DNA from 2 places in the Andreesenia angusta genome. Region 2 is predicted to be linked to the other one. Evidence: a T-box and tRNA genes for the amino acid it is inferred to sense, from the RefSeq annotation. Region 2 holds a T-box; the other holds one or more tRNA genes.
The links. A T-box is a leader RNA that pairs with one kind of tRNA and senses whether it is charged. The one in region 2 lies ahead of leuS (leucine--tRNA ligase), so its partner is inferred to be a tRNA-Leu.

Region 1 (7,815 bases), on a different contig from region 2:
GAAGAGAGCATATTCACCGGCAAGACCGTGGTTTTAACAGGCACACTTGAGACGATGGGAAGAAGCGAGCTGAAAAACATAATAGAGGCTTCTAGCGGAAAGGTCTCAGGAAGTGTGAGCAAGAAAACCGACTTTGTGATAGTTGGAGAGAGCCCAGGGTCTAAGTTTGAAAAGGCCAGAGAGCTTGGGATAAGAGTTATAGAAGAAGACGAGCTAAAAGAAATACTAAAATCGAGTTTGGGGGAATAGAGATGGAGATAGGAAAAATACCTAACGAGCTTCTAGAGGAGATAGTCATAAGGAATCTTCACAACAAGAGGGAAGATGTGCTGGTTCATGCCGGAATAGGCAAAGACTGCGCTGTTATAGACTTCGGAGAGTACGGGTGTGTGCTCTCGTCAGACCCTATAACAGGGGCTTCGAACAATATAGGCAGCCTTGCCATACATATCTCGTGCAACGATATCGCTGCGAGCGGAGCGGAGCCTATAGGAGTCATGATGACTATGCTGCTTCCGCCTTCCACTACAGAGGCTGACATAGAGAATATAATGGAAGATGCCGGGAAAGCTTCCAAGGAGCTGAACGTGGAGATAGTAGGAGGCCATACAGAGATAACAGACGCTGTAAACAAGATTGTGCTTATAACGACGGTCGTGGGAAAGCAGAAGAAGAGCGAAGTGCTTAAGAACTCCGAGATAGTGCCGGGAGACTTGGTGGCCATGACCAAGTATGCTGGAATAGAGGGGACTGCAATAATAGCAAGCGACCTAGAGTCGAAACTCGCGGGGGTAGTTTCAAAAGAGCATATAGAAGAGGGAAAAGCCATGACCAAGGACCTGTCGGTACTCAAGGAAGGGCTCCTAGGAGGCAGGATGGGTGCCAAGTACATGCACGACATAACCGAAGGCGGGATACTAGGAGCAATCTGGGAGACAGCTGTGTCCAACGATGTAGGAGTCAGGATATTCGAGGAGCGAATACCTATCAAAGACTCCACGAAGGCCATAGCCAAAGCTGTGAATATAGACCCATTAAGACTTATCTCAAGCGGTTCGATGATAGTTGTGATGGAGAAAGGCGATATGGAGAGGTATGAAGAGAAGCTTCAATCAGAGGGCATAGAACTAAGTGTAATAGGGGAGGTAGTAGACTCTAGAATAACGATTGAGTCGGACGGAGTGGAGAGAGAAATAGAGTCCCCTAAAAGCGACGAAATATATAAAGTTATATAGTCTTTAAAACGTCATAAAACTGTCATAATAAATACAGGATTAACAAAATCACGACTTACGCTGTATTATGGTGTTTGACGAGAGGAGAACTAGAGTGATATAAATATGATAGGGCAATGTGCAGGATCATAAACAAGAAAAACACACAAAAAGAGGAGGGGAAATATGAAAAAGCGAATTTCTGTATTGCTGATGCTAGTCATGCTTTTGACGTCTATAAGTGGGGCGTTTGCGTCAGGGGAAAATTTCAACGCAACGGTAAACGGGACACCGGGAAGCTATTTAAAGGTAAACGTGAACATAGACGGAAAGACTATGTCAGGAGACGTTCCGGCCATAGTCTATGGAACTACTACGATGGTTCCGGCGAGATTTATATCAGAAGGCATTGGAGGAGAGGTCGAATGGCTGCAAAAGACTCAGGAAGTGGTAGTGAGGCTTAAATCCAAAGTAGTATCTGTCAAGCTGGGAAGTAGAGAGGCAGTAGTAGATGGAGTTAAAAAGTACATACCTTCAGATGTGAGTGCTCCGATAGCTATGAATGGAAGGGTTATGATACCCCTTAGGTTTGTATCTGAAAACTTTGGGGCAGAGGTGAAATGGGATGACAAGACTAAAACGGCTACTGTAAAGACCGATAGAGTAGGGACTGATATAACGCCAGGACCTGTAACTCCTAGTCAGACACAGCTAAAAACAGTGGCCAAGCAGACCATAAACGGAAGAGAAGCCATAGTGGTGAGGAACTCTGGGGCAGTTGAATATACTCATATGAGACTTGAAAACCCTACCAGGGTAGTATTGGACATAAAGAACTCTACGCTTTCAGAAGGCGAAAAGACTTATGCTCTCTCTACAGGTGTTGTAGAAAAAGTTAGGACTGGAAATAATTCTGGGGTTTCGAGAGTCGTGTTGGATGTAAAAGAGAATATCAAACTCAGCAGCTACGACATACAGAAGTCAGGAAACGACTTGATTATATACACTGAAGGCAAGCAAGAGGTTTTCTATGAGGTCTATCAGGGAGATGCACATCTAGGCAAATTCAGCACAAAGGACCAAGCTATAGTTGAAGCTAAAAAATGGGCTGATTCAGTCATAGTTTTTGGCGGGACTGTAGTGTGGAAATTTGCAGACAATGTAAATAACGGCGGTGGAAGTGGAAAGACGATAGTCATAGACCCAGGACATGGAGGGTCAGACCCTGGAGCACTGTCGTACTCTAAAAAATACAGAGAGAAGGATCTTGCGCTTTCTGTTGGGCTTAAGCTTGAGCGAGAGCTCAAGGCGAGAGGCTACAACGTCGTAATGACCAGAAGGACAGATATTTACCCTACTCTTTCGGAGAGGTCGCAGATAGCCAACAACGCCAATGCAGACGGCTTTATAAGCATACACTTCAATGCAGCAGCACCTGCGGCTACAGGGCTGGAGACTTTCCTTTACGGAGCTGGAACTGTATCCTATAAAGGGGCTACGGATCTTCAATTTGCGAAGAGCATACATGCTGGGCTGATGGGAGCAACTCCGGGCTCTGTAAACAGAGGGGTGAAGAACGGTGACTTCTCTGTCTTGAGAAACACGAAAGGGCTTGCGGCATTAGTGGAGCTTGGATTTATAACTAATCCAAATGACGAATCAAGGCTTGTAAGCGATGCTTACCATGAGCTCTGTGCAAAAGGTATGGCAAACGGTGTAGATAATTTCTTTAAAAAATAATATAATAAATAGAGTGAGAAAAGAGAGTTAGACTTCTAACTCTCTTTTCTATTTTAAAGCTGGAGGGGTTTCAATGAAAAGACTTATACTTTCAACTGGAAATGTGAATAAGCTTAGGGAGATAAAGGAGATACTCGCGGGGATGGACTTTGAAGTTGTCTCGAAAGATGAGATGGGGTACTCGGACATAGAGGTTGAGGAGACCGAGAGCGATCTATCGGGAAATGCCATTAAAAAGGCCAAGGCAATCTGGGAGCAGACAGGTGAAATAGTTATGGCTGACGACACGGGGCTATTTGTGGATGCGCTTGGAGGAGAGCCTGGAGTTTACTCGGCCAGATACGCCGGTGAAAACTCCGACGATTCCCAAAATAGGGCGAAGCTGCTCGGGAAACTTGAGGGCAAAAGCGACAGACGCGCCAAATTTATAACTTCAATAGCACTAGTGCTGTGTGACGGAAGCGTTGAGGTGATAGAAGGAGAGTGCGGTGGAAAGATAGCTGAAGCGGAGAGAGGGTCTAGAGGCTTTGGATACGACAGCGTATTTATTCCTGAAGGCTATGACGCCACATTTGCAGAGCTGTCTTCAGATGTGAAAAACAGCATAAGTCATAGGGCTAGGGCCATTGAAAAGCTGAAAGAGAGACTAGAGGAGATTTAGAAGCTATGAAGATACTTGTGGTGAGCGACACCCATGGAAGTATAGGGAATGTAATAGAGCACTTGGAAAAAGACAGAAGCTACGAGATGGTTATCCACCTTGGAGACAACACTGAAGACGGCAAAGCCATATCAGCTCTGACTGGCATTGAAACTCTGATTGTAAAGGGAAACTGTGACTATAAGGATGATACAAGCCCAGAGGAAATTTTTGTCGAGCTGGAAGGTGTAAAGCTGTTTGCAACTCATGGACATAAGTATGGAGTCAAAAGAGATATTGCGAATATATTCTACAGAGGAAAAGAGCTTGAAGCCGATATTGTAGTCTTTGGACATACCCATATTTCGCTTTCCATAGAGCACGAGAAGCTCCATGTTTTCAATCCGGGAAGCTCGTCGGAGCCTAGGCTTGGAATGAAGCCGTCTATGGGGATATTGGAGCTGAAAGATGGGGCGCTAGAAAAAAAGATAATAGAATTATAAAAAAGCTATTGACGATTATATGGATATAGGATATAATCTATAAATGTTGGCGGGTTAAGAAATACGCCATACAAAAATGTGGTGGGTGTGGCACAGTTGGTTAGCGCGCCAGATTGTGGCTCTGGAGGTCGTGGGTTCGAATCCCATCATCCACCCCATAAAAAGAATAATCATGATCCATTAGCTCAGTCGGTATAAGTAGAGAACCGAAATCTCTGATTTCGAGTGAATCACTTAGTCCGTAATGGCAGGGTAGACTGAAATAGAAAACTCTGATACTGTAAGCAAAATGAAATATCGAGATCCATTAGCTCAGTCGGTAGAGCACCTGACTTTTAATCAGGGTGTCCCGCGTTCGAGTCGCGGATGGATCACCACTTGCGGAAGTGGCGGAATTGGCAGACGCGCTAGACTTAGGATCTAGTGTCAAACGACGTGGGGGTTCAAGTCCTCTCTTCCGCACCATAAGAAAAACTCTAGATCGATGATCTAGAGTTTTTTAGCGTTCCCAGTATAGGTTCTTGTAGCCTTCGACCTGGAGGCTGGAGTTTATAAGGTACCTGTGCTGCACAAGTTCAAGCATAGGGCCGTCTGCGCTGAGCGAGTCGGAATACCCGAAGCTTTCCTCGTAGTCGATCTCCCATTCGTTCGCAATAAGCCAGGCCTTTATTCTACGCACTTTTTCGTCGTGCTTGCAGTTCTCGCCGTCGATAACGCCGTTTTCGTCGACTGTGGTACCGATTATCTTGTCTACAGGCAATACCTCTGGAAAGTATTTAAGGTATCTCTCTGGTGAGGCTGAAACAAGAGCTACAATACAACCTTGCTCGTGCTTTAGCTTTATTTCTGCAATTCCCGCCCTGAAGCTCTTTTTCTTCAGCAGCAGCTCTTGAGCAAAATACCTGAGCTCTTCTTCGCTCAAGTATCTGAAAGAGAAGAAAACTCCTTCTTTCAAAATCCTGATATCGTTGGCTCCCTTGAATAAATAGACTATGACTACAGACAGCAGCTTGAGCATAGAGGGGATTATAGATATGGGGTGTTTCTTCCAAGTGTAGAACAAGAGGTCGTACATCGAATCCCTTTCGAGTATTGTCTTGTCTACGTCGAAAAACGCAAATCTCTGTTTCAAATTTAAGCACTCCTTTCTAATTAGTCTTATACAGATAGAGTATATCAGAGGAGCGGATAGAGTTCATCAAAAAACTTTTAAAAAGTTTATGAAAAGCTATTGACTTTAAATCTAGATGTGGTAAAATAATAATTGTTCGAAAGAGCGAAACACGCCAGCGGAAGTGGCGGAATTGGCAGACGCGCTAGACTTAGGATCTAGTGTCAAACGACGTGGGGGTTCAAGTCCTCTCTTCCGCACCAGACTAGAGCTTCAAACTTAAGGTTTGAAGCTCTTTTGTTTTTTAGAGCGTGCCCTAAAAGTACCTAAAAAGTTTTTTAAAAAAACTTTCAAAAAGTATTGACTTTATATTCAGATGTGGTAAAATAGTAATTGTTCGAAAGAACAATATACGTGCCAGCGGAAGTGGCGGAATTGGCAGACGCGCTAGACTTAGGATCTAGTGTCAAACGACGTGGGGGTTCAAGTCCTCTCTTCCGCACCAAGATAAGAAATGCCAGTGGTTTCTAAAAAATCCATTGGCATTTTTTTTATAGAAAAGTCACAAATGCCCAAAACAAGAGCGCAAGACGTTGTTGGACAGTGGGAAAAACTATGATATAATGTATTAGTTGAATTAACAGTAGAAAATGACTAGCAGTCTTAGACAAGGCTTGTTTATAAAATAGGGAGGTATAACAATGAGTTCAGTAGTTGAAAAAAAGGAAAACAATCAGGTAACACTTAAGATAGAAGTGGCTCCAGATGTATTTGAGAAAGCGGTTAACGAAGCATACAACAAAAACAAGAAGAGATTCAATATACCAGGATTCAGAAAGGGAAAAGCTCCTAGAAAGATAATAGAGCTAAACTACGGAGTAGGAGTTTTCTATGAAGACGCTATAAACTCAGTTTTCCCAGAAGTATACGGAGAAGCTGTAAAAGAGCACAACCTAGATCCAGTAGATAGACCGTCTCTAGACGTTGAAGATATAGAGAAAGGAAAGCCAGTGGTCTTTTTAGTTGAAGTAACTGTAAAGCCTGAAGTAGAGCTTGGCGAGTACAAGGGAATAGAAGTAGAAAAGGTAGAGTACAGCATAGAGGACGAAGCTATAGAGAACGAGCTTAAGAGAATACAGGACGTGAACTCTAGACTTGTAGCAGTTGAGAGAGAAGTCAAAGAAGGCGACGTTATAACTCTAGACTACGCTGGATTCCTTGGAGAAGAGCAGTTTGAAGGCGGAACAGCTGAAAACCAAACTCTGGAGATAGGATCAGGAAGCTTTATACCAGGATTTGAAGAGCAACTTGTAGGGAAAAGCGCAGGAGAAGAAGTCAAGGTAGAAGTTACTTTCCCTGAAGAGTACCACTCAGCAGAGCTTGCAGGAAAAGCAGCTGTATTCAACGTAAAAGTGCACGAAGTAAAGGAAAAAGAAGTTCCAGCACTAGACGACGAGCTTGCTAAAGACGTAAGTGAATTCGACACTCTAGAAGAGCTTAAAGCTGACATAAAGAAGAAGCTAGAAGAGCAGAAGTCGGAAGAAGCTAAGATGGAAATAGAAGACAAGATAATAGACAAGATATCTGAGAACAGCAAGGTAGATATACCAGAGGCTATGATAGAGAACCAGATAGACAGCAGCATAAACGACTTCTCTTACAGACTTAGATACCAAGGTCTTGACCTAGGAAAATACCTAGAGCTTACTAACACTAGCATGGAAGACTTCAGAGCTCAGTTTAGAGAAAACGCTGAGAGATTCGTAAAGGGAGATCTTATACTTGACGCCATAGGCAAGAGCGAGACTTTCGAGGTAAGCGAAGAGGAGCTTTCAGAGGAACTAGAGAAGCTTGCTAAGCAGTACGGACAGGAACTAGACAAGCTGAAGTCTACACTAGACGAGAATGACATAGACTATATAAAAGGCGGAGTAGTGAAGAGAAAGACTATAGACTTCTTAGTTGAGAACGCCAAATTAGTTTAAGAGTTTAAATACGGGAGGCGATTGGAATGGCTTTAGTACCAATGGTTGTTGAACAGACAAATAGAGGGGAAAGGTCTTACGATATATACTCTAGACTTCTGAAAGAGAGAATAATCTTTATAAGCGATGAGATAAACGACGTAACGGCTAGCCTAGTGGTTGCGCAACTGCTGTTCTTGGAGTCTGAAGACCCTGACAAGGATATACAGATATATATAAACAGTCCAGGTGGATCTATAACTTCTGGATTTGCAATATACGACACCATGCAGTATATAAAGCCTGACGTATCTACTATATGTGTTGGGATGGCAGCGAGCATGGGAGCTTTCCTGCTGGCAGCCGGGGCGAAGGGTAAGAGGTATGCCCTTCCCAATGCAGAAGTCATGATACATCAGCCGCTTGGGGGAACAAGAGGTCAGGCAGAGGATATCAGAATTCACGCCGAGAGAATCATAGAGATGAGATCAAAACTGAATGAAATTCTCAGCGAGAGAACAGGTCAACCTCTAGAAGTTATAGAAAGAGACACAGATAGAGATAATTTTATGACGGCAGACAGAGCCAAGGCTTATGGGTTGATAGACGAGGTTATCGCTTCGAGAAAATAACACTTAAATGG
Region 2 (7,815 bases):
CACTCACCTTTTTTATGGTCTTGTGCATTGAAGATTCAAGCTCAGAAGAGTACTCCTCTCCGTCCACCAGGATTTCCTGAAGTCTCCACACCCTATCTAGGAATCTTCTGCATCCACGCACTCCATTTTCAGACCAAGAGACACTCTTTTCAAAGTCCCCTATAAACATCTCGTACACTCTAAGCGTGTCGGCTCCGAACTCCTCCACAACCTCGTCTGGATTCACAACATTCCCTCTAGACTTAGACATCTTCTCGTTGTTCTCTCCAAGTATCATGCCGTGAGACGTTCTCTTCTGGTAAGGCTCTGCCGTAGGAACTATACCGCAGTCGTACAGGAATTTATGCCAGAACCTAGAGTATAGAAGGTGAAGCGTAGTGTGCTCCATTCCGCCGTTGTACCAGTCTACAGGTATCCAGTAGTCCAGATTCTCCTTGCTCGCAAGCTCCTTGTCGTTTGCAGGGTCTATATATCTCAGGAAATACCAAGATGATCCTGCCCATTGTGGCATAGTGTCTGTCTCTCTTTTCGCCGCTCCCTTGCACTTAGGACATTCCGTATTCACCCAGTCCGTTATATTGGCAAGCGGTGACTCCCCGTTGTCTGTAGGCTCATAGCTCTCAACCTCTGGAAGCGTAAGCGGAAGCTCCTCCTCCGGCACTGGAACCCATCCACAAGATTCACAGTACACCATAGGTATAGGCTCTCCCCAGTACCTCTGTCTTGAGAATACCCAGTCTCTCAGCTTGTAGTTTGTAGTCCTCTCTCCTATTCCCTGAGCTTCAAGATGCTCCGCTATCTTCACCTTTGCATCCTCTACTGAGAGTCCGTCTATTATGCCTGAGTTTATCATAGTTCCGTTCTCTATATCTGTAAAAGCTTCGCTTTGCACGTCTCCGCCTGCTACAACCTCCACTATAGGCAGCTCGAATTTCTTTGCAAACTCCCAGTCTCTAGTGTCGTGGCCAGGCACAGCCATTATTGCCCCTGTTCCATAGCTCATAAGCACGTAGTCTGAAACCCAGACCGGTATCTCTTTGCCGCTCACAGGGTTTATAGCTTTTATTCCCTCTAGCGCCACACCTGTCTTGTCTTTAGCCATCTCTGTTCTCTCGAAGTCGGACTTCTTCGATGCGAACTCCCTGTACTCCTCGATAGCGTCCATGTTTTCTATCTTTTCTTTCAGCTTGTCTATAACAGGGTGCTCAGGAGATATGACCATATAAGTCACACCGTATAGCGTATCTGGTCTAGTTGTATAGACTCTCAATGCCTCTTCAAATCCGTTTAGCTTGAAGTCTACTTCCATACCTTCAGACTTTCCTATCCAGTTTTTCTGCTGTATCTTTACCCTCTGTATATAGTCAACCAAGTCAAGGTCTTTTATAAGCCTCTCCGCATACTCAGTTATCTTGAGCATCCACTGGTTCTTTATCTTTCTAGAGACCTCTGTGCCACATCTCTCGCAAGCGCCGTTTACAACTTCCTCGTTTGAAAGTCCCACCTTACAGTCAGGACACCAGTTTATAGACGCCTCTTTCTTGTAAGCCAAGCCCTTCTCGTAGAGCTTTAGGAATATCCACTGTGTCCACTTGTAGTACTCAGGATCTGTGGTGTTTATCTCCCTTGACCAGTCGAAAGAAAGACCAAGCGACTTAAGCTGGCTCTTGAATCTCGCCACGTTCTGCTCTGTCACAAGCTTTGGATGTATCTTGTTCTTTATAGCGTAGTTTTCAGTCGGAAGCCCGAATGCGTCCCATCCCATTGGATACAGCACGTTGTAGCCTTCCATCCTTCTCTTTCTAGAGACTATGTCAAGTGCAGTGTAAGGTCTAGGATGCCCTACATGAAGGCCTTGCCCCGATGGATATGGGAACTCAACAAGTGCATAGAACTTAGGCTTAGACTTTTCTTCCGAGGCGTGAAAAGTTCCCTTTTCATCCCAGATATCTTGCCATTTTTTTTCAATGTTTTTTGGATTATATTCTCTCAATTCATTCACTCCTCAGTGTTTTCTACAAAAATAAAACCCCTTCATTCTCATAGAGACGAAGAGATTCGCGGTACCACCCTATTTGACAGCTCTTGCCGTCCTCTTGAAAGACTGTAACGCGCCTTAAACGATCAGAACTATTGTATTCATCCTGATAGCTCGGGAATGAGTTCAGCTTTCCTCAATACTGTTTCGCACCGTCCAACAGCTCTCTACAAAATGAGGTTAAGCCTAGTGTTTTCCGTCACAGCTTTTGTATCTTAACTAAGTTTTAGTTTATCAGATTTCTACCTATAAATCAACGTAGAATAGAGTTTAAGAGAGCATATAAAAGTTATTTTCGACCTATCCAGCCATAAATATATCGTCTAATATGCAAATCTAGTGTATACTATTATCGTATAGAAAGGAGTATATCTATGAACAGAAAGAGAATAACCACAGTGATAATACTGGCACTTATAGCGTTTTCGATATACCGAGCCCAAAGTGTAAGCAGCAAAAGCAGTTCAGTAAATAAGACAAGCTACCTCATGGGGACTATAGTGAATCTAACTATATACGACCCTCTGGAAGACAATCTGTTTTCAGAGTCTTTCGACATAATAGAGGATATAGAGTCGAAGATGAGCTTGAACATAGATGACAGCGAAGTCAATAGCATAAACAAAAATCCTGGCGTCCCGGTGCCTGTGTCTGATGAAACTATAGACGTTATAGAGCGAGGCCTCTACTACTCCGAGGTTTCCGGCGGCAAGTTCGACATAACCTCCGGAAGCCTAGTAAAGCTTTGGGATATAGGCGGGGAAAACGCCAAGGTTCCGTCCGAAGAAGAAATAGCAGCTGTGCTTCCAAGTATAGACTACAAGAGCGTCAAAGTAGACAGGACTGAAAATACAGTGACACTTTTAAAGCCTGGGACCACGCTAGACCTGGGTGGAATAGCCAAAGGCTATGCAGCTGACGCTGTGTCTGAGTACCTTAAATCCAAGGGCGTAAAAAAAGCTATAGTGGATATAGGTGGGAACCTGTTTCTTATAGGCACAAATGAGGAAGATGAGCTCTGGAAAGTAGGCATAAAAAATCCCTTCTCTGAAAGCAGAAACGACTATATAGGCATAGTCGAATCCTCCGAGTCTTCAGTTGTGACTTCTGGTGTCTACGAGAGGTTCCTTGAGTCAGATGGTGTCAAATACCACCATATACTAGACCCAGACACTGGCTACCCTTCTGACAACGAGATTATGGGAGTTTCTATAATCTGTGACAAGTCGATAGACGCAGATGGGCTCTCGACATCTGTGTTTCTGCTTGGTCTAGAAGACGGCATAGACCTTGTAGAGGGCCTAGATGGAGTCGAGGCCATATTCATAACAAAGTCAAAGGAAGTCTATCTCACTAGCGGGATAAGCGATGCATTCGAACTGAAAAACAGCGAGTTCAAAATCATAAAAAGAGGCTCTTAAACTACAGAGCCTCTTTTGTTTAACTGGTTATGACCAAATCGTCTCCCCATTCGTATTCCTCAAATCCGATATTTATGACTTTCACGCTTCTACATATATCACTACCAAGTATTACATTTGCACCTTCTATTTCGTACACATCGTCTTCCGGTTTGGGATCGTCCAGAGCCCATTCATATATGTTGCCGGCTCACATCTTTCGCCTAGCGTAAAACCTTACGTTCTTTCCACTGAGCTCTTCCCTTATAAACTCTTTTGCCCTATCTGAAATATTGAATTTCATCTTCATCACCTCATTGTATAATTCAAATATATGAATATCTTATATTTATTATATACCCAAAAGTGTTTTTTGAAAACAAAAAAGACTCATATTTTATGAGTCTTTTTTTATTAAGTCTATTCAGCTGCAGGAGGCGTGAAAGTTCTAGCTCCCAGCTCTGCATCCATCATGTACAGCGCATGTGAGTTGTCTGAAATTCTCTCCAGCTTTGTTATCTTATCTTTCATTCCTGATTCCTCTTCGACCTGCTCGTCTATGAACCACTTCAGGAAGCTCACTGTAGCGTGCTCTCTCTCTTCCATGGCTATGTCCATAAGGTTGTATATTCTCTTAGTCACTATCTGCTCGTGGTGAAGCGCTACCTTGAACACATCCACAGCTGATTCAAACTCGTTTTGAACTCCGTCTATCGAAGCTATAGTAACTCTTCCATCCATTTCATTTATATAGTCATAGAACTTGCGAGCATGGAACCTCTCCTCTTCTGCCTGAACCATGAAGAAGTTGGCGAACCCGTCCAGTCCTTCGTTAGAGAAGTAAGCGGCCATCCCTAAGTAGTAATGTGCTGAAAGATATTCAAAGTTAAGTTGTTCGTTTAATGCTTCTAGTAGTTTTTGTGATACCATTTTTCATTCCTCCTCTTTCTTTATCTAATTAACTTTATACCCAAGCCTATCCTGTTTAATCCTTTTGTCTCATAAAAAATAAAAAACAGAGATAGATCCAATGGATCTACCTCTCTTCTTCTATTTTCCTAAAAGCTCTTTCACCTTGCAACCCTTGTACTTCATATACGCCTTCCACTTTAATTCGTGAACGAACGTCTTAAAGCAGATTTCTTCTCTATAAAGTAAACATCCTCTTCTTATTTCATATCTTTTACTAGACATGTGGACACTGACTCTCCTTTAATCTTCATAACTTGTATACCTGTATACCATAGCTAATTATATTTCCAAAGATTATATTTGTAAAGAGTTTTCTATCTGCTTTAACCACTGTTTTTCTACGTTGTAAGGCTTTATCGCAATTAAACTCTCTTTATCGTGTTCTACTTACTTGTTCTTCTTCTCTTTAAGCGCCTTTAGCACCTTCTCAGGAGTCATTGGAAGATCTGTCAGCCATATTCCTGTAGCGTTGTATATAGCGTCTTGTATAGCTGGAGGAGTTGGGTTAAGAACTATCTCTCCTATAGACTTCGCTCCGTATGGTCCTGTAGGCTCATAAGTGTCTGTGAACTCTACAACTAGGTTAGTCTTTATGTCGTCTCTACTTGGTATCTTGTACTCCATCAGACTGTCTGTAGTCATTCTTCCTCTACTGTCGTAGCTTATCTTCTCTATAAGCGCTAGACCTAGACCCTGTATAAGTCCACCCTCTGTCTGCACTTTTGCAAGCTTAGGGTTTATAGGAGTTCCACAGTCTACCACTCCTACCATGTTAGGAACTTCAACTATTCCAGTCTCAGTGTCTACCTCAACCTCTACGAAACATGCCATATAAGGACTCGCAGCCTTGTAAGGAACATAAGATCCTGTAACCTCTATCTGGTGCTGGAACTTACCGTAAGTAAGCTTAGTTCCCATGTGCTCAAGGTCAAGTACCTCTCCGCTCTTCTTGTCTGTGAACTTGTCTCCGTCAAACTCAAGCGAGTCTACATCAGTCTCAAGAAGTCTTGCCGCCTGCTTGAAAAGCTCTTCTCTTGCAAGCTTACCTGCATTTATAACTGCATTTCCAGTAACGTAAGTCGTACTAGATGCGTATGCTCCAACGTCGAACGGTGTAAGGTCTGTGTCAGAAGAGAATACTCTTATTCTGTCTTCAGATATTCCTATAGCGTCTGCAGCTATCTGTTTAAGGATAGTGTCACTACCTGTTCCTATGTCGGTAGCTCCTAGCAGAAGCGTGAAGAATCCATTCTCCTGGAATCTTATAGTTGCCGATGCAGAGTCTATATTAGGTATTCCCGATCCCTGCATAGAAAGAGCCATTCCAACTCCTCTTACTTTGCTAGATGAAACTTCCTTCTTAGGGAACTTCTCGTCCCATCCTATAAGCTCCTTACCTCTCTTAACCGCTTGCTCAAGTCCACAGCTCTCTGCAGTCTGAAGCTCTGAAAGGTCGTCGAACACTGTAGAAAGGTTGAATCCTACTGAAGTCTCGCCTTCCTTAAGCATGTTCTTCTCTCTTATAACAGCTGGGTCCATGTCTAGCTCATGTGCTAACTTGTTCACTATAGACTCTGTAGCGAATATTCCCTGAGTAACTCCGAACCCTCTAAACGCTCCTGCTGTAGGAAGGTTAGTGTACGCAGTGTATCCGTGGAATCTGTAGGCATCAGCCTTGTTGTAAAGAGGTATAGTCTTGTATCCAGCTGGAGCTAGAGTAGTCTTAGAGTGCTCTCCGTAAGCTCCCTGGTCTGAAAGCACTTCCATATCTATAGCTCTTATAGTACCGTCTTTCATAGCACCTATCTTAGTGTCTATTCTCATTCTGTGTCTAGTAGTTCCACATATAGTGTTCTCTACTCTACTGAAAATCATCTTTGCAGGCTTTCCAGTTCTCATAGTTACAGCAGCTGGATAAAACTCTGCCTGAAGGTTCTGCTTCGCACCGAATCCTCCACCTATACGAGGCTTTATAACTCTTACCTGATCTGGTGTCATTCCCAGTGACCTAGCTACAGTTCTTCTTACGTGGAAAGGAACCTGTGTAGAAGAAACTATTACAAGTCTTCCATGCATGTCCTTGTAAGTGTAAGATCTGTGAGTCTCCATCATCGCATGCTCTTGCGCTTGGTTGTAAGTAGTGTTTTCTATTACAACGTCACACTCTGCGAATATCTCGTCTATTCCCTTATCTCCTTTTGACCAGTCGTACTCGTATTCACAAGCTACGTTTCTGTCAAAGTTAGGATGTATTATGGCATTAGGCTTGTAGTTCTTGTGGTCTGGGTGGATTACAGAAGGATGGTCTATGGCCTTTTCAAAGTCTATTACAGGCTCGAATACTTCATAGTCTACCTTTATCATCTTCATAGCTTTTTCAGCAGTCTCTTCGTCTACAGCTGCAACTATGGCAACACTATCTCCTACATATCTTACATACTCATCTAGGATGTAAGAGTCATATGAAGCTGGCTCTGGAAAAGAAGCTCCTGATCTTGTGAAAGGTATCCTTGGGATGTCCTTCCAAGTAAGCACACACTCCACTCCAGGCACTTTAAGCGCTCTGCTTACATCTATGTCCTTCATCTTCGCAAAAGCATGTGGACTTCTCAGTATCTTTACAATAAGAGCGTCTTTTGGAGCCAAGTCGTCTGTATAGACTGGCTTACCAGTTACTAGTCCCATACCATCTATTTTAGAAATCGGTTTATTAACTGCTTTCATATTATTCTACCCCCATTAACTTCTTTATAGCTCTCAGCTGTCCAACGTATCCAGTACATCTGCATAGGTTGTTTGTAAGGTAATTTCTTATGTCATCTTCTGTAGGGTTTTCTATCTCTTTCTTCATTCCTATTATAGTCATAACAAGACCTGGGCTACAGTATCCGCATTGGTCAACTCCCTCTTCTACAAGGAACGATCCCACTTCTGCCGCTTCAGCTTGAACACCTTCTATAGTAGTTATCTTCTTTCCTTCAGCTCTTACAGCTAGGTAAGAACATGAAAGCACTGGCTTGTCGTCTATCAGTATAGTACACAGTCCGCAGTTTCCAGTCTCACAACCCTTTTTAACCCCTAGATAACCATTTTCTCTCAGTACTTCAACTAAGAACTCATGAGGTTTTACATCTAACGTTTTATCTGATCCATTTATGTTTAACTTTATTTGCATGAAGACACCTCCAAAACAGCTCTCTTGATCAATACTTTACATACATCTTCTCTATATTCTGCTGTTCCTCTAGTATTCGTTCCAAATACAAGCTCTTCTGCAGCAAGTTCTCCTGCTTTTATAGCCACTTCTTCTGTAACTTCTCCTGCTGAATTCAAGTAGTCCATAGCTTTTAGAGCCAGTGCCGCTCTTCTAGGTCTTGCTCCAACAGTTACATTGTACTTTCCGTC

Region 1: it has a tRNA-Leu gene. The T-box ahead of leuS (leucine--tRNA ligase) is inferred to sense a tRNA for this amino acid. The anticodon was not compared.

The regions. Positions count from the first base shown of each region.
Region 1 is NZ_MKIE01000007.1:108,917-116,731, reverse strand. It holds gene ligA (NAD-dependent DNA ligase LigA) at 1-249, shown strand, start outside; gene EUAN_RS09105 (AIR synthase family protein) at 252-1,235, shown strand; gene EUAN_RS09100 (N-acetylmuramoyl-L-alanine amidase family protein) at 1,401-2,954, shown strand; gene rdgB (RdgB/HAM1 family non-canonical purine NTP pyrophosphatase) at 3,028-3,615, shown strand; gene EUAN_RS09090 (metallophosphoesterase family protein) at 3,621-4,097, shown strand; tRNA gene EUAN_RS09085 (tRNA-His) at 4,179-4,255, shown strand; tRNA gene EUAN_RS09080 (tRNA-Lys) at 4,399-4,474, shown strand; tRNA gene EUAN_RS09075 (tRNA-Leu) at 4,478-4,562, shown strand; gene EUAN_RS09070 (HAD family hydrolase) at 4,597-5,229, opposite strand; tRNA gene EUAN_RS09065 (tRNA-Leu) at 5,387-5,471, shown strand; tRNA gene EUAN_RS09060 (tRNA-Leu) at 5,629-5,713, shown strand; gene tig (trigger factor) at 5,910-7,193, shown strand; gene clpP (ATP-dependent Clp endopeptidase proteolytic subunit ClpP) at 7,220-7,804, shown strand.
Region 2 is NZ_MKIE01000003.1:94,997-102,811, reverse strand. It holds gene leuS (leucine--tRNA ligase) at 1-1,993, opposite strand, end outside; T-box leader at 2,042-2,250, opposite strand; gene EUAN_RS05020 (FAD:protein FMN transferase) at 2,413-3,459, shown strand; gene EUAN_RS05015 (ferritin) at 3,859-4,368, opposite strand; gene EUAN_RS05010 (xanthine dehydrogenase family protein molybdopterin-binding subunit) at 4,798-7,134, opposite strand; gene EUAN_RS05005 ((2Fe-2S)-binding protein) at 7,136-7,585, opposite strand; gene EUAN_RS05000 (FAD binding domain-containing protein) at 7,576-7,815, opposite strand, start outside.